2 regions of the Ruminococcus sp. 1001136sp1_2201st1_G3_2201SCRN_220225 genome follow, and region 1 is predicted to be linked to the other one. Evidence: riboswitches for the same ligand, from Rfam matches in the RefSeq annotation. Region 1 holds a riboswitch; the other holds the start of a gene.
What was found. A riboswitch is a leader RNA that binds a small molecule or an ion and turns the genes downstream of it on or off. The one in region 1 is predicted to bind FMN.
Positions count from the first base shown of each region.

Region 2: linked by a shared signal. The riboswitch ahead of ribD (bifunctional diaminohydroxyphosphoribosylaminopyrimidine deaminase/5-amino-6-(5-phosphoribosylamino)uracil reductase RibD) and the one ahead of AB5642_RS07390 (ECF transporter S component) in region 1 are both predicted to bind FMN.

Region 1 covers NZ_JBCOME010000016.1:48,399-56,121, reverse strand. The annotation lists gene AB5642_RS07415 (DegV family protein) at 1-119, shown strand, start outside; gene AB5642_RS07410 (DUF975 family protein) at 282-1,109, shown strand; gene AB5642_RS07405 (Tex family protein) at 1,140-3,299, shown strand; gene AB5642_RS07400 (DUF1294 domain-containing protein) at 3,405-3,668, shown strand; gene AB5642_RS07395 (mechanosensitive ion channel family protein) at 3,785-4,693, shown strand; FMN riboswitch at 4,788-4,925, shown strand; gene AB5642_RS07390 (ECF transporter S component) at 5,109-5,744, shown strand; gene AB5642_RS07385 (NUDIX hydrolase) at 5,816-6,430, shown strand; gene AB5642_RS07380 (hypothetical protein) at 6,517-7,011, opposite strand; gene AB5642_RS07375 ((2Fe-2S)-binding protein) at 7,348-7,695, shown strand; gene AB5642_RS07370 (FAD-dependent oxidoreductase) at 7,692-7,723, shown strand, end outside.
Region 2 covers NZ_JBCOME010000015.1:60,282-68,004, reverse strand. The annotation lists gene AB5642_RS07145 (hypothetical protein) at 1-45, opposite strand, end outside; partial or broken gene AB5642_RS07140 (hypothetical protein) at 86-274, shown strand; gene AB5642_RS07135 (HAD family hydrolase) at 391-1,041, opposite strand; gene ribE (6,7-dimethyl-8-ribityllumazine synthase) at 1,057-1,530, opposite strand; gene AB5642_RS07125 (bifunctional 3,4-dihydroxy-2-butanone-4-phosphate synthase/GTP cyclohydrolase II) at 1,560-2,777, opposite strand; gene ribE (riboflavin synthase) at 2,796-3,449, opposite strand; gene ribD (bifunctional diaminohydroxyphosphoribosylaminopyrimidine deaminase/5-amino-6-(5-phosphoribosylamino)uracil reductase RibD) at 3,431-4,558, opposite strand; FMN riboswitch at 4,835-4,949, opposite strand; gene AB5642_RS07110 (class I SAM-dependent methyltransferase) at 5,422-6,228, opposite strand; gene AB5642_RS07105 (class I SAM-dependent methyltransferase) at 6,253-7,068, opposite strand; gene AB5642_RS07100 (ABC transporter ATP-binding protein) at 7,091-7,723, opposite strand, start outside.

The DNA.
Region 1 (7,723 bases):
AGCGTTTCCCGAAATTAAATGGGAAGGTTGAGATCAATAACATCGGAACTACCATCGGAAGCCATACAGGTCCTGGTACGGTAGCGCTGTTTTTCTGGGGAAACAAGAGAACGGCGTAATTAAAAAATTACAGATGTCAGATGGAAGAATGCTATATTGGGAACAACTGGCATGGCTTAATGGAGCAAAAAGTGAAAACAGCGAAATGGTGCTGCAATATATCTGGCCGGGATGCATCAGAATCCCGGCCTGCTGTTTCACTGCAAAGGAGAATGATGATTATGAAAAAAAGAAGTACGAAGGAAATCAAACTGCAGGCAAAAAAGGCATTGCAGGGACATGTTGGAACTGTGATCCTTGGGCTTCTGGCAGTGTATGGTCTGAATACTTTAGGAACAATCCTTTCTACCAATTTATTTTCTGGCACATCCGCGCTGGATCTGGTTCTCAGTGAAGTATTTATGCTGGTGGTGTCACTGATCGTGGGGATCATTTCCGCTGGTCTGGGGTATATGCTTTTGAATATTTCCAGGGGAAAGGAGTTTTCTCTGGGAGATCTGGGCTACTTTTTCAAAAACCAGCCAGACAGGGTGATCGTTGCAGGCTTTGTGCTGGCGCTGATCCAGCTGGTCACAGCAATCCCTTACTATTATGTGAGCTTTACCACAGATCCGGGACTGACTGTGGATTCCCAGATCCAGTGGCTTTCCATGACTCTGGGACTGCTGGCTGTAAGCACTTTGCTGAATTTTCTTATTTCCCTTCCATTTGCCATGACCTACTTTCTCATGGCGGATGACACAGAGCTTGGAGGAATCCAGGCACTGAAAGAGAGCGCAAGGCTGATGAAGGGAAATATCTGGAGATATGTGAAGCTGAATCTCAGCTTTATCCCGCTTTTGTTATTATCTGTGTTCACGTTCTATATTGCACTTTTCTGGATCATGCCTTATATGGAAATGTCCATGGTGGCATTTTATCGGGATCTGGATGGGGAACTGGACTACAGACTGCCAGGAGATGGAACTGCTGACGGCGGCTTTCATAACTGGACCAATGATTCTGGAAACGGATATGATACAGAAAATAATGACGGTTACAGAAATTAGAAATACAAGCAACAAGAGGAGATTGAAAAAATGGATATTTTACAGGTAATCACCCAGGAACTTGGGGTGCAGAAATGGCAGGTAGAAGCTGCTGTTAAATTGATCGATGAGGGAAACACCATCCCTTTTATTTCACGATATAGAAAAGAAGCTACTGGAACCTTAAATGATGAGCAGCTTCGTAACCTGAACGAGAGACTGACTTATCTTCGAAATCTGGAAGACAAGAAGAATCAGGTTCTTTCCAGCATTGAGGACCAGGGAAAACTGACAGAAGAGCTGAAAGCACAGATCCTGGCAGCACAGACACTGGTAGTGGTAGAGGATCTTTATCGTCCGTACCGTCCGAAGAGACGTACCAGGGCAGCAATTGCCAAGGAAAAAGGTCTGGAGCCGCTGGCAAATATTATTATGCTTCAGATGACAGGCAAGTCCATCGAGGAAGAAGCAGAAGCCTTTGTTTCCGAGGAAAAAGAGGTTGCTTCTGTGGCAGATGCCATTGCTGGTGCAAAGGACATTATTGCAGAGCATATTTCCGATGAGGCAGATTATCGAATCCACATCCGTGATCTTACTGCAAAAAAAGGAACCATCAGTTCTACGGCAAAAGATCCGGAGGCACAGTCTGTATACGAGATGTATTATGAGTTTGAGGAGCCGGTGAAGAAGCTGGCTGGACATCGTGTGCTGGCGCTGAACCGTGGTGAGAAAGAGAAATTCCTCACTATCAAGGTAGCTGCACCAGAAGAAGATATTCTTCGTTACCTTGAGAAGCAGGTGATCACCCGAGACAATCCATTTACTACACCGATTCTGAAAGAAGTGACAGAGGACAGTTACAAGCGTCTGATCGCTCCTGCAATCGAGCGCGAGATCAGAAGTGACTTGACTGAGAAGGCAGAGGACGGAGCCATCAAAGTATTTGGCAAAAATCTGGAGCAGCTTCTCATGCAGCCTCCAATCGCCGGACAGACTGTCCTTGGATGGGATCCGGCCTTCCGTACAGGCTGTAAGCTGGCCGTTGTAGATCCTACTGGAAAAGTTCTGGATACCACAGTTGTTTATCCAACTGCTCCTACTAACGAGAAGAAGATTCGCGCTGCGAAGGATACAGTAGAAGCTATGATCAAGAAGTATGGCATTTCCCTGATTTCTGTTGGAAATGGTACTGCTTCCAGAGAGTCTGAGCAGGTTATTGTTGATATGCTGAAGGAGATTCCGGAAGCGAAGGTTCAGTATGTGATTACAAATGAGGCAGGTGCTTCTGTTTACTCTGCAAGCAAGCTTGCTACAGACGAATTCCCAAATTTTGATGTAGGACAGAGAAGTGCTACCTCCATTGCAAGACGTGTGCAGGATCCTCTGGCTGAGCTGGTTAAGATCGATCCGAAATCCATTGGTGTAGGGCAGTATCAGCATGATATGAACCAGAAGAAGCTTGGCGAGGCTCTGACAGGTGTGGTTGAGGATTCTGTAAATAAAGTAGGTGTGGATTTAAATACTGCTTCTGCTTCCCTTCTTGAGTATATTTCCGGTGTTTCCAAGGCTATTGCAAAGAACATTGTAATTTACCGTGAGGAGAATGGCCGTTTCACAAGCCGAAAAGATCTTCTGAAGGTTGCGAAGCTTGGACCGAAAGCATTCGAGCAGTGCGCTGGTTTCATGCGTATTACAGGCGGCTCCAATCCTCTTGACGCGACAAGCGTTCACCCGGAGAGCTATGAGGCGGCTTCCAGGCTTCTTGAGAAACTGGGATATTCCGCTGAGGATATTGCAGGAGGCAAGCTTGCCGGACTTTCCAGACAGATCGGGGATTACAAGAAGACTGCTGATGAACTGGAAATTGGAGAGATCACTCTTCGGGATATTGTAAAAGAGCTGGAGAAACCGGCACGAGATCCGCGTGATGAGATGCCGAAGCCGATTCTCCGCACAGATGTACTGGATATCAAGGATCTGAAAGAGGGTATGATCCTGAAAGGAACTGTCCGCAACGTAATCGATTTCGGAGCTTTTGTTGATATCGGAGTTCATCAGGACGGACTTGTTCATATTTCCCAGATGAGTGAAAAATTTATCAAACATCCGTTGGAAGCTGTAAGCGTTGGAGATGTTGTGGAGGTTCGTGTTCTCGGTGTGGATGAGAAGAAGAACCGGATCAGCCTTTCTATGAAGGGATTAAATAAATAAAGAGAAGAGGGAAAACATTATTTCTCTTGCCATTGCCTTGTAGAAAGCCTTTTTCAAACACGCTTTATAGCGTGTTTGGCAGGGAAATTAGAGAGTTGGATTAAAATGTTAGAAAATATTCTTGTTGTATATCTGGTTTTCGTTAATATTGCAGCATTCGGGATGTATGGCATCGATAAACAGAAAGCCATCCGGAAACAGTGGCGCATCCCGGAAGCCCAGCTTCTTGCGGTGGCTGCCATTGGCGGTTCCGCTGGAGCTCTTCTTGGAATGCAATTTTTTCATCATAAAATCAGAAAATGGAAATTCCGTCTGGGTGTGCCGTTAATTCTGGCAGCGCAGTTGATACTGTGGAGAGTCTTGCAGTAGACGGTGGATAATTTGTTTCCAAAATGAATTTCCGGTGGAAAACAGGACGAAATTGTTTTTGGATAGCAAGAAACAGAATTGTTTACGGGAAAGGACTGAAAAAAGGAGATGGGAATTTGGAAGGACAGGTTATAGAGAATGCAGTTCAGGAGACTGTCCAGGAAACAGTGGATAAAGTAAGCTCCAACTGGGATCAGATCAAGGCTTACTTTAACGGTCATATTCCGGATTTGATCAGCTTCGGAATGAAAGTGGTTCTTTCTATTGTAGCTTTTTATGTGGGAACAAAGCTGATCAAGTGGCTGCTGAAAGTTGCGAAGCGTTCCATGGAAAAGGCCGGCATAGACATGGGGGTTGCCCAGTTCATCTGTTCTTTTGGAAAATTTTTGCTGTATCTGATTCTGATTTTTAATATAGCTACTAATTTCGGTGTGAAGGAATCTTCAGTAGCAGCTCTTCTGGGAACTGCCGGCGTTACCATTGGTCTTGCTTTGCAGGGCGGTCTGGAGAATCTGTCTGGCGGCGTTATGCTACTTTTGTTTAAGCCATTTCAGGTAGGAGATTATATTATACAGGATCAGGCTGGTGGGACGGAGGGAACCGTATATAAGGTTGAGATGTTCTATACGACCCTGATCACCATTGACAATAAGCATGTAATCATTCCAAATGGAAAATTATCCAACAGCACCATTATCAATGTAACTGCGCAGAATTTGCGTAACCTGGAAATCAAAGTGGGAATTTCCTATGATTCTGATATTAAGAAAGCAAAAAAGCTTTTGCAGCACATTTTACAGGAAGATCCCGGAACCAAATCGGACAAAGACATGCTGGTCTTTGTAGACGAACTTGCTGACAGCGCCGTAGTCATGGGGCTTCGCGTCTGGGTTCCCACCGATAAATACTGGAAGATCAAATGGCGGCTGAATGAGAAAATCAAAGAATCTTTTGATGCCAACGGAATTTCTATTCCGTATCCGCAGATGGATGTGCATGTTGTGGAGGCAAATAAAGACAAATGATAATAGATATATAATAGAAAATATGAAATAAATGTACAAATAGATTTCCTATTGAAATTATCCTATTTCTATTGTATAATCCACCATGAAAAGAAAATTTCTTCGGGGCAGGGTGATCGAAATCCTTGGAAATCGAAATTCCCTACCGGCGGTATAGTCCGCGACCCGCTTTGGCGGCTGATTTGGTGAAATTCCAAAACCGACAGTAAAGTCTGGATGAGAGAAGAACGCGCAGAATATTTAGATCGGTTGATTTTTTTGTACGTGCTCATTGCCCCGGAAGAGATTTCGGGGCTTTTTATGTGGTGATTTTAACGTTACTGGTGAACAGTAACCGTTACTGTTTACTGGTAACATTTTAATCCCATACTTGCAGAAATTTTCTTTAAATATTATAATTTAAGGAGCAATGAGTATGAGCGAACAAGTAATCAAAAATGGAAATGTAATGGAGCGAAGCCGCACCAGAACCATTGCCCAGGTAGCAATGTTAGGCGCTGTGGCAGGTGTGTTGATGAATTTTGAGGTACCGCTGCCATTTCTGGCACCGTCCTTTTATCAGTTGGATTTCTCTGAGATTCCAGCACTGATCGGTTCTTTTGCAATGGGACCTGTAGCAGGTATACTGATCGAACTGGTGAAGATTCTGGTACATCTGGTAACTAAGGGAACTATGACAGCAGGCGTTGGTGATGTGGCAAACTTCCTCTTTGGCTGTTCTTATGTAGTTCCAGCCGGACTGATCTATCGTTATCAGCATAAGAAGACAAGAACACATGCAGTGGCAGGTATGGCAGCTGGTGTAATTCTTACCACAGTGCTTGCATGCTTTGTAAACGCATTTGTACTTCTTCCTGCATACGGCAAGGCATTTGGAATGCCGGTACAGGCATTTATTGAAATGGGTGCAGCAGTACACAGCGGTGTAACCAACCTTCTTACTTTTGCAATTATGATCCTTGTACCATTCAATTTATTCAAATACACATTAACCTCAGTGATCGTGTTCTTTATTTATAAAAGAATTCGTGTGATTCTTCGCGGTGACTGATTCTCTGTTCCTTGGTGAGATCTAGATAGACCTCTGACCAGAACAGCAAGAACTGACGAAAAGAGGTTCCTATGGGAAAAATCAACAGCATTACCAAACAGACAGATAATCGTTATGTAAACCTTTATAATGTAAAAGCCACCAGTGTGCACAATACCCCGGTAAACTATTTTGTGTCTTCCCGTGCAAAAGATGTAGACAGCTTGAAAATGGTGACACATAAGAACAATCCGGACGGTGTGATCATTTATAGCATTTATGGCGAAAAACATGACAAAGTGGTGTTGATTCGCCAATATCGTTATACATTAGGCGATTATATTTATGAATTTCCAGCTGGTCTGGTAGAGCCGGATGAGAATTACCATGAAGGCGCAATTCGTGAAATGTACGAGGAAACCGGACTGAAGCTTGATCCCATTCCGGTAGCAGAAGCTTACCAGAAGCCTTATTTCACTACTGTAGGAATGACAGACGAGTCTTGTGCGACTGTATATGGATATGCCAGCGGCGAAATCAGTTCCAAGGCACAGGAAGATACGGAAGAGATTGAAGTGATTCTGGCGGACCGCGAGGAAGTGAAGCGGATTCTGAAGGAAGAGAATGTAGCGATCATGACGGCATATATGCTGATGCATTTTCTGGAAGATAAGGAACCATTTGGATTTTTGAATAAGATCAGATAATAATAAAATCCCCGGAAATCCGGGGATTTTATTATGTAGCAGGAAATTCTGTTGGAATTTCCAAGCCCTGCCGGGCAGGATTCTTTTTATTCATAGTATTCAATATCCTGATCGGAGGTATCCTCCGTATAGTTTCCTCCGTTATCGGAACCAGAACCATCTCCATTATCAATATAATCCCAGTTCTCATCGTTATCTTGTCCGGAATCATCGGAGGTATCTTCTGTATAATCCGGAATATCGGAAGTGTCACTTCCTGAGCTATCTCCAGAATCCTCAGTAGGATAAGTGATCTGGTCGCTTCCTGAAGAATCACCGCCAGAAGAATCATAGCTGTTATCGTAGGAACTATCTCCCTGGCTGTAATCGTAAGTCTCGTCATAATTACTGTCCTGACTGTAAATTGGAAATTCTTCCTGCTGTGCAGCTTCCGCTTCTGCAGCTGTTTCAGGAGCCTCTGTTAATGTGGTCTTGGCAGTTGGTACTCTGTTTTCTTTGGGAACGACTACGGAAATTCCCACCATGGCCACACTGAGCAGAATCGCAGTGGATGCAATGTGGAACTCATCTCTGTATTTCATAAGCTTTACACCTCGTAAGTATCTTTTCATTAATGCTTTAATGTTCTATGCTGAATGGAAGCATAATATTTCTTTTAACGATATTCAACAGATACTCCCATTATAACATATCTGTAGATGATTTTGTAAAAATAGTGTTGGAAATATTTCAAACATGCTCTGGTATCGTTTTTTACAATACATATCCATTTACATAAACTATAATACGAACAACTTAAGAAAAAGAATCAACAACGTAAAAGACAAAGGCGTCTGCAATTTATTTTGCAGGCGCCTTTTTGGCGATGAAAGTCCCGGACAGCAGATTTGTCCGTCTATCAAAAAGGGGGAAATACCATGGGTACACGTATTACAGAGCATCCGATTTTAGGAGTACCGCAGAAGGGAAGATTAGTAAATTTCACATATGATGGTCAGAAGATTCAGGGGTATGAAGGGGAACCAATCGCAGCGGCATTAAAAGCGGCGGGAATTTTGATCCACCGTTACACGAAGAAGGAGCATACGCCTCGAGGAATCTTTTGTGCGATCGGACGCTGCACGGACTGTGTTATGGTTGTGGACGGAGTTCCAAATGTGAGAACCTGTGTAACCCCGCTGAAAGCAGGAATGAAGGTTCAGACACAATATGGTGTATCGGCAGAACCGTTTGAGGAACAGAAAACAGGAGGACAGACAAGATGAAAAGATATGATTTGATCGTAGTTGGCGC
Region 2 (7,723 bases), on a different contig from region 1:
GGAATCACCCTGTACTGCTTTGATATCAGATAATGGTACACACAAGCACGGAAAACACTTTATGCAAAATCTTCCACAGTAAAATCTATAAATGATCCGCAAAGGCAAAGGAAACCGACAGTTTACCATGTTTGGAATTATGGCAGTTCTTTTAGGAAGTGGAGATGCATTCCATCTGGTTCCCCGTGCAGTAGCGCTTTGTACAACTGGACTTGAGAACTTTACTGTACAGATGGGGTTAGAAAAGTGGATTACCTCTATCACTATGACTATCCTAAAATCATCCCCGCCTCAGAATTTGCAACAAGTTGTTGCAAATTTTCTATATCCTTTTATTTTACAGAAGTACTTATTTTTAACTTTTTTCCTTCAGATTTTATATTGCAAAAATCATATCACCATCTGCAGTATATCCTCTATATGTTCTGCATAATAATCAGCCCCATTCAGTTCCCCTTTCTCACCATATCCATACAGGCATCCTATAAAAGGGCTTTTGCAGGACCTGGCACATTCCAGATCCTGTCTCCTGTCTCCGACTACCAGATAAGGGCCACTATATTCCCGGATGATTTCCTGCACAATTTCTGTCTTTGGACGGAATCTGTATGATTCACAGTCATAAAAACGATCAAACCATCGTTCCATCCCAAATTCCTTCCAGTGTGCCTCACGATATGAAGCTTTACAGTTACTTAAGATCACAAGGTGATATCCCCGGTTCTTCAAAGCTGTTAGCATCTCCTCTGCTCCCGGATACCACACTGCCTTATGTTTCCTGATCTGTCTTACCATCAGATCTCCTACCATCCTGCTTGCCTGCTCTTTATAGCTCTGATCCAGTTCCGGCAAAAATGTATTCCACATCTCCTTACTGTTAAGTCCCAGCCAGCCGGCAATTTCCACCGAGCCTATCTCCCGTTCTTCGGTAACCTTCTGTTCTGTCAGCCACTGATAGGTTTCACGAAATGCCGGTTCATAGATTCCAAGGGTATGATGGATCGTTCCATCATAATCGAATATGATCGTTTTTGTCATCATTTATTTTCCTGTCTTTTAGAGCTGCTTCATCAGATTGACCATCTCAATCGCAGATAATGCACAATCATAGCCTTTATTTCCCGCTTTGCTTCCTGCACGCGCAATAGCCTGCTCGATATTTTCAGTCGTGATCACTCCGAATAAAACCGGGATTCCTGTTGCAAGTTCAACCTGTGCGATTCCCTTGGCAGATTCATTACACACCAGATCATAATGTGAAGTATCTCCACGGATGACAGCTCCAACGCAGATAATTGCATCATATTTTCCTGACTGTGCCATCTTCTGTGCTGTAATCGGAATCTCAAATGCTCCCGGTACCCATGCTGCAGTAATGTTCTCTTCTTCTACTCCATGTCTTACCAGTCCGTCGACTGCCCCTCCCAATAATTTATTCACAATAATTTCATTGAATCTCGCTGCCACGATACCAACCTTCATTCCCTCCGGTGCTACTACTTTTCCTTCTACTAAATTGATCTGTCTCATTTTTTCTTCCTCCTGATATTTGCTGTTTTTTATAAATTTATTTCTTTAAAAATATGACCCATCTTTTCCTGCTTCGTCTTCATATACTTCCGGTCATACTTTTGTGCCGGAATCTCCAGAGGTACTCTCTCATTGATCTTCAGTCCGAATTCGCCAAGTCCATAGACTTTATCCGGATTATTTGTCAGTAATCTTAATGATTTCACACCAAGGTCTGACAGTATCTGTGCCCCGACCCAGTACTCTCTGAGATCCGGTGCAAACCCTAACTTCACATTAGCCTCCACAGTATCGTATCCCTGCTCCTGAAGCGCATATGCTTTGATCTTATTGATCAGTCCGATTCCTCGGCCTTCTTGTCTCATATACAGAATAATTCCTCGGCCTTCTGCTTCTACCTGGCGCATCGCTGTCTGCAGCTGCAGGCCACAGTCACATCTGAGCGATCCGAATGCATCCCCTGTCAGACACTCCGAATGTACCCGGCAAAGCACATCCTCACCATCTCCCAGATCACCTTTTACCAGTGCCAGATGATGCTCTCCTGTAATATCATTGATATAACCATACATTTTAAAATCACCGTACTGCGTTGGGAGGTTTGCAACGGCTTCCTCCTTTACATGCTTTTCATGTATTCTTATATAATCCTGCAGATCACGGATCGTAATAAATGTAAGGTTATGCTCTTTTGCCATTTCCCATAGCTGTGATGTACGCATCATAGTTCCATCTTCTTTCATAACTTCACAGCACACGCCGCATTCTTTCAGTCCGGCAAGTCTCATAAGATCTGTTGTTGCCTCTGTATGGCCATTTCGTACCAAAACCCCGCCTTTTCTGGAAATAAGCGGAAACACATGTCCCGGTCTTCTGAAATCCTCCGGTTTTGACTGATCATCCACACACTTCATGATAGTATAGGAGCGCTCTTCCGCAGAGATACCTGTGGTTGTATCTGCGTGATCTACTGCCACGGTAAATGCTGTACTGTGATTGTCCGTGTTCTCCGCAACCATCGGCGGAAAGTTCAATCTCGCCGCAATTTCTGCACTCATCGGTGTACAGATAAGACCCTTTGCATAGGTCGCCATGAAATTAATATTTTCCCTGGTCGCAAACTCTGCCGCACATATCAGATCTCCCTCATTTTCTCTGTCCGGATCATCTGTGACCAGAACTATTTTTCCTTCCTTAAGATCCCTAAGTGCTTCTTCAATTGTGTTGTACTGATAATTTTGTGACATAGTGTATATCCTCCTGTTCTAAAACCCGAATTCTTCAAGAAACTCCATCGTAATTCCGGATTCTTTTTTCTCTTCTTCGTTTTTTCTGATGCCAAGCAGTTTTTCTACGTATTTTCCGATCACATCATTTTCCAGATTAACCAGATCCCCCGGCACCTTTTCCAAAAGAGTGGTTTCTTCTCCTGTATGTGGAATGACCGACACCTGAAAACCAGCTTCATCAACCCTTGCAACTGTCAGGCTGATCCCATCAATACAGACGGATCCTTTTTCCACGATCAGATGCAAAATCTGTGGCGATGTCTCAATTGATACCCAGATGGCATTTTCTTCCCGGAGCATGGAACGTATCACGCCAGTCCCATCAATATGGCCGCTTACTATGTGTCCCCCGAACCTACCGTCTGCAGCCATTGCACGTTCCAGGTTTACCTGGCTTCCGGCCTTGCAGCTGCCAAGACTGCTTCTTCTGATCGTCTCTGCCATCACATCGGCAGTAAATCCGTCCGGCTGAATCGACGTAACTGTCAGACACACACCATTCACAGCGATACTGTCACCGATCCTTGTCCCTTCCAGGACTTTCCGGGCTTTCACTGCCAGGATCCCTGATTCCCCTGTCAGCTGTATATAACGGACTTTTCCTTTCTCTTCTACGATTCCTGTAAACATGATTCCTCCTGTTTTTTATCACACACCTGACATTTTATCCGGATATCCTCACCGATCTGACAGATATCTGTATATTTCAGTTCCACTGCTTCAGACGGCAGTTCAACTCCAATACCCTCTACCGGTGTCTTCCCAGCCACACCGCCAAACAGCTTTGGTGCCACAAAAGCCTGTACTTCCTTTACAATTCCAGCTCGCAGTGCACTGTCATTTAACGTACCTCCTCCCTCCAGGAGGATGCTGTCAATGCCTCTGTTTCCAAGATCTGCCATCAGCTTCTTAAGGTCTATCTGATTCTTTTCGTCGGGACAGTAAATGGTTTCAACTCCCATGGTATGTAATATTTTTATTTTCTCTTTTGCATTTTTCTGTTCTGCATAAGCCACGATCGTCCGGTACTTTTCCGCACTTTTTACAATCTGACTGCCCGGCGGGATCCTGAGCTTACTGTCACACACAATCCTGACAGGACTTTTCCAGCCTTCTACCCGGACGTTTAACATCGGATCATCTGCAAGCACAGTTCCAATACCAGCCATGATTCCCATGTACTGATGCCGCATATGCTGTACTTCTTTTCGTGCAGATTCTCCGGTGATCCATTTTGATGCTCCTGTTTTCGTTGCGATCTTCCCATCCAGTGTCATGGCATACTTCATTACCACATAAGGGGTCTTCGTAGTAATATAATGGAAAAACACCGGGTTCAGCTGATCACATTCTTCTCTCATAAAATCTTCAACTACTGTTACACCGGCTTCCCTTAACATCTGTACACCTTTTCCTGCCACTTTCGGATTCGGATCTCTGGAACCGATCACCACTTTTCTGATCTTCTGTTCAATGATCGCTTCCGTACATGGAGGTGTTTTACCATGATGACAGCAAGGCTCCAACGTGACATAAATCACCGCACCTTCTGCTGATTCTGTAAGAGAAGCAATTGCATTACGTTCCGCGTGAAGTTCTCCATACTTTTTATGATAGCCTTCCCCGATGATCTTTCCGTCTTTTACGATCACTGCCCCTACCATAGGATTGGGATTCGTCCAGCCTTCTCCTTTTTTGGCCAGTTGAATAGCCCGAAGCATATATTCCTGATCCGTCATTTCTATTCCTTCTTTCTTATTCCTGTTCTTTGCCTGGGCTACGCCGAGGCTTTTAAACATGTGCAATCGGATTCACAGACAAGTGAATGGTATAGTTATTTCGAAAACGATGTACCAGATACAAAAAAAGCCTGCAGAAATATCTGCAGGGTGGAATTGATCTGTTACATATGATTGATAAATGAATGTCTGATTTTCCTATATAAAAAGCTCTGAAATGGATCACCATCTCAGAGCTCTGATACTACATTCATTCATACAAAAAATCAACTGTACTATCATCTTCTTCCATCCAGACTGTACTGTCGGCCCCGGAATCTCACCGGATCATGCCTCTCGGCTCGCGGGCTTTACCGCCGGTAGGGAATCTCACCCTGCCCTGAAGATATCTTTTTGTTTATTTTAATACTTTATCTGTTGTTTGTAAAGCAGAATTTTTATTTTACTTAGTTTACTGATGGAGATAGAATATCCATATACACAATAAATATCCTCATTTTATCCATATATTATATCGTTTTATGAATTGTTTTTTCATTAAAATTACACTATTTTTTCACTATTTTTCATTACTTCATCGTTTTCGCCAGTGAATTGAGCAATGCCCACATCTCTGGATTAGCCAATACTTTTGCCAGAAGTTCCGGATCGACTTCATCAGCAACAGAACCGTCACAAGCAACCAAACGATAACGGTTTCTGTATAGAGTTGGTTGAAGCTTCTGGTTAAAGATTTGCAAAAGTTCCCATAGTGCATTATCTTTTAATTTTGCACGCTGGTGATAGAAAGCGGCTTTTGATGGTGTTTCATCAGTGCGTCCGAAAAAATGATAAAGTTCTCTCTCTCTGATATTGTATATCCACTATAGTTTTAGATGTATCATCTTTACCATCTTGAATTGATCAGAAACTGTCATACTGACCTTTGTGGATAGCTTTAAGCCATTTTTAGGGATGTAACGATAGTATGGTTCCTCCGCAATCACCTTCACATTACCCCCGATCTTTGCTGCCAGTTCTTCCGCTGAATTCACATAAAAGAACATTTGTGCATCGGCATGGCCGACCTGTTTCATATATTTTTTCTTCATCATGGTCATTCCTCTTTTGTTCACCGTATCAAAAACAACTTCCATATTTCCAAATTGCCCAATCATACGCAGAAGGGCAATGACCTTATGTTCCTCAAAATAATGAAATAACCCGCCTGCAGTAACGAGAATAGGAGCATCAAATACATCATTGCGAACTTTTTTGATCCAATCCTTTGCAAAGGCATCCCCGGAAATATATAATTCCCTCTCTGGTTCGGGAAGAAGTCCCCGCCGGTATTCGATTACATGAGGCAGATCCACGGCATACCAGTGTGTCTTTCCGTTATCACATCGGTGATAGGTTGTCTCCAGACCACAGCCCAACTGGACAATCACACCGTCCGGTCTGCGTTCCAGAAAAGTCCGAATAATCCGATCCATATTAGCAGACCGGGAAGCAGAGGCCAAAAGGGTATACTGGCTCTGCATATTCTGTTTAATCAAGTCTGAAGGCAGCTTCTTTTTCAATTCCAATGCTTTTTTATCATATAAAATTTGCGGGTAATGCTCACTAGCATAAATTCTTCCCAGCATAGGGACGAACAGTGTATCCTCCACGACTCCTAACTTGGACATAGCCAAACCTCCTGTTTTGATACATTACTTTCTACCGACAAGCAACCGGGAAGAACCTAGCATCATCATGGCAGCCCGACGGTGGGCGCCAAAAGCTTCCTGTGCGGTATCAACAAGTCGTACTTCCTCATACCCCATATCCCGCAGTTTCTGCGCAAAACCTTCCATGTCACCGTACATCTTTTGTTTCATATCATCGTTAAGTGCAAAGACGCCGCCTTTTTTCAATACCCGCAGGCTTTCCAGCAGCAGTTTCTGCATATCTGCACCCATGACATTGTGATAGACATAGTTGCTGATGACCACATCAAAGCTCTCATCAGGAAAATCCAGCTGCTTCGCATCACCGTGCTGAAATACACAGCGGGAAGCCACGCCCTCACTTGCAGCATTTTTCTCGCAGAGTGCCTTGCTGTAATTGTACACAGCGCCCCAATAATCAATACCGATTACTTTTGCTTTCGGCCATGTCAGAGCCGCACGGATTGTCAGCGCTCCGGAGCCGCAACCTACTTCCAGAATCTTGCCCTCACCGTCATAGTCTAGGTGCGAGAGGACAACCCGGTGAACCTGTTCCATGATTCTGCCACCGCCAAAGGCATACTGCCGCCTGATCCATGTGATCCAGATCAGCAAAACCACAAGTGCGATTGTGATGATGGCAAACAGCACACCGAGAACAGCGACATGAAATACATAAAAAGAGAGGACAGCCAGCACAGCGGCCAAAACTCCGATTCCGCCAATGATGTAAAAGACAGGATTGGACATCCAGCTTCCATAGTCTTCCCCGTGGGTGCCAAGGCGGATATTCTCCTGCTTCCATTGGTTCCTTTTCATTGCACTACCTCCTTTTCCTTCTTCACGCAAGTTTCCAGTTCTGGCTTTCTGTCTGCAGTTTTACCATATGGGCATATACACCATTCTTTTCTTCCAGATCCTTTGGTGATCCTTCTTCTGCAACTGTACCATCAGAAAGGACAACGATCTTATCTGCTCCGGCTACGGTACGCATCCTGTGGGCGATAACCAGAACGGTTTTATCTGCGATCAGACGGGAAAGGGCTGTCTGTATCAGAGTTTCATTCTCCACATCCAGGGAAGCAGTAGCTTCATCCAAAAGAATGATCGGCGCATTTTTCAGAAATGCACGGGCAATAGAGATGCGCTGGCGCTCTCCGCCGGAAAGTTCACAGCCATTTTCCCCGATATTGGTATGCCATCCATCTGGTAATTTTTCTGCAAATTCATCTACATTGGCAAGTTTCGCAGCCGCAATGACCTGTTCATCTGTGGCGTCTTTGTTTCCGATTCGGATATTTTCCAGAATCGTATTGTCAAACAGCGTAACATCCTGGAATACGATGGAATACAGAGAAAGCAGTGTTTCCGGGTCTATTCGGGATACATCCATGCCTCCCACGGTAATCTTTCCTCTGTTAATATCCCAGAACCTTGCTGCCAGCCGGGATACGGTTGTTTTTCCGCCGCCGGA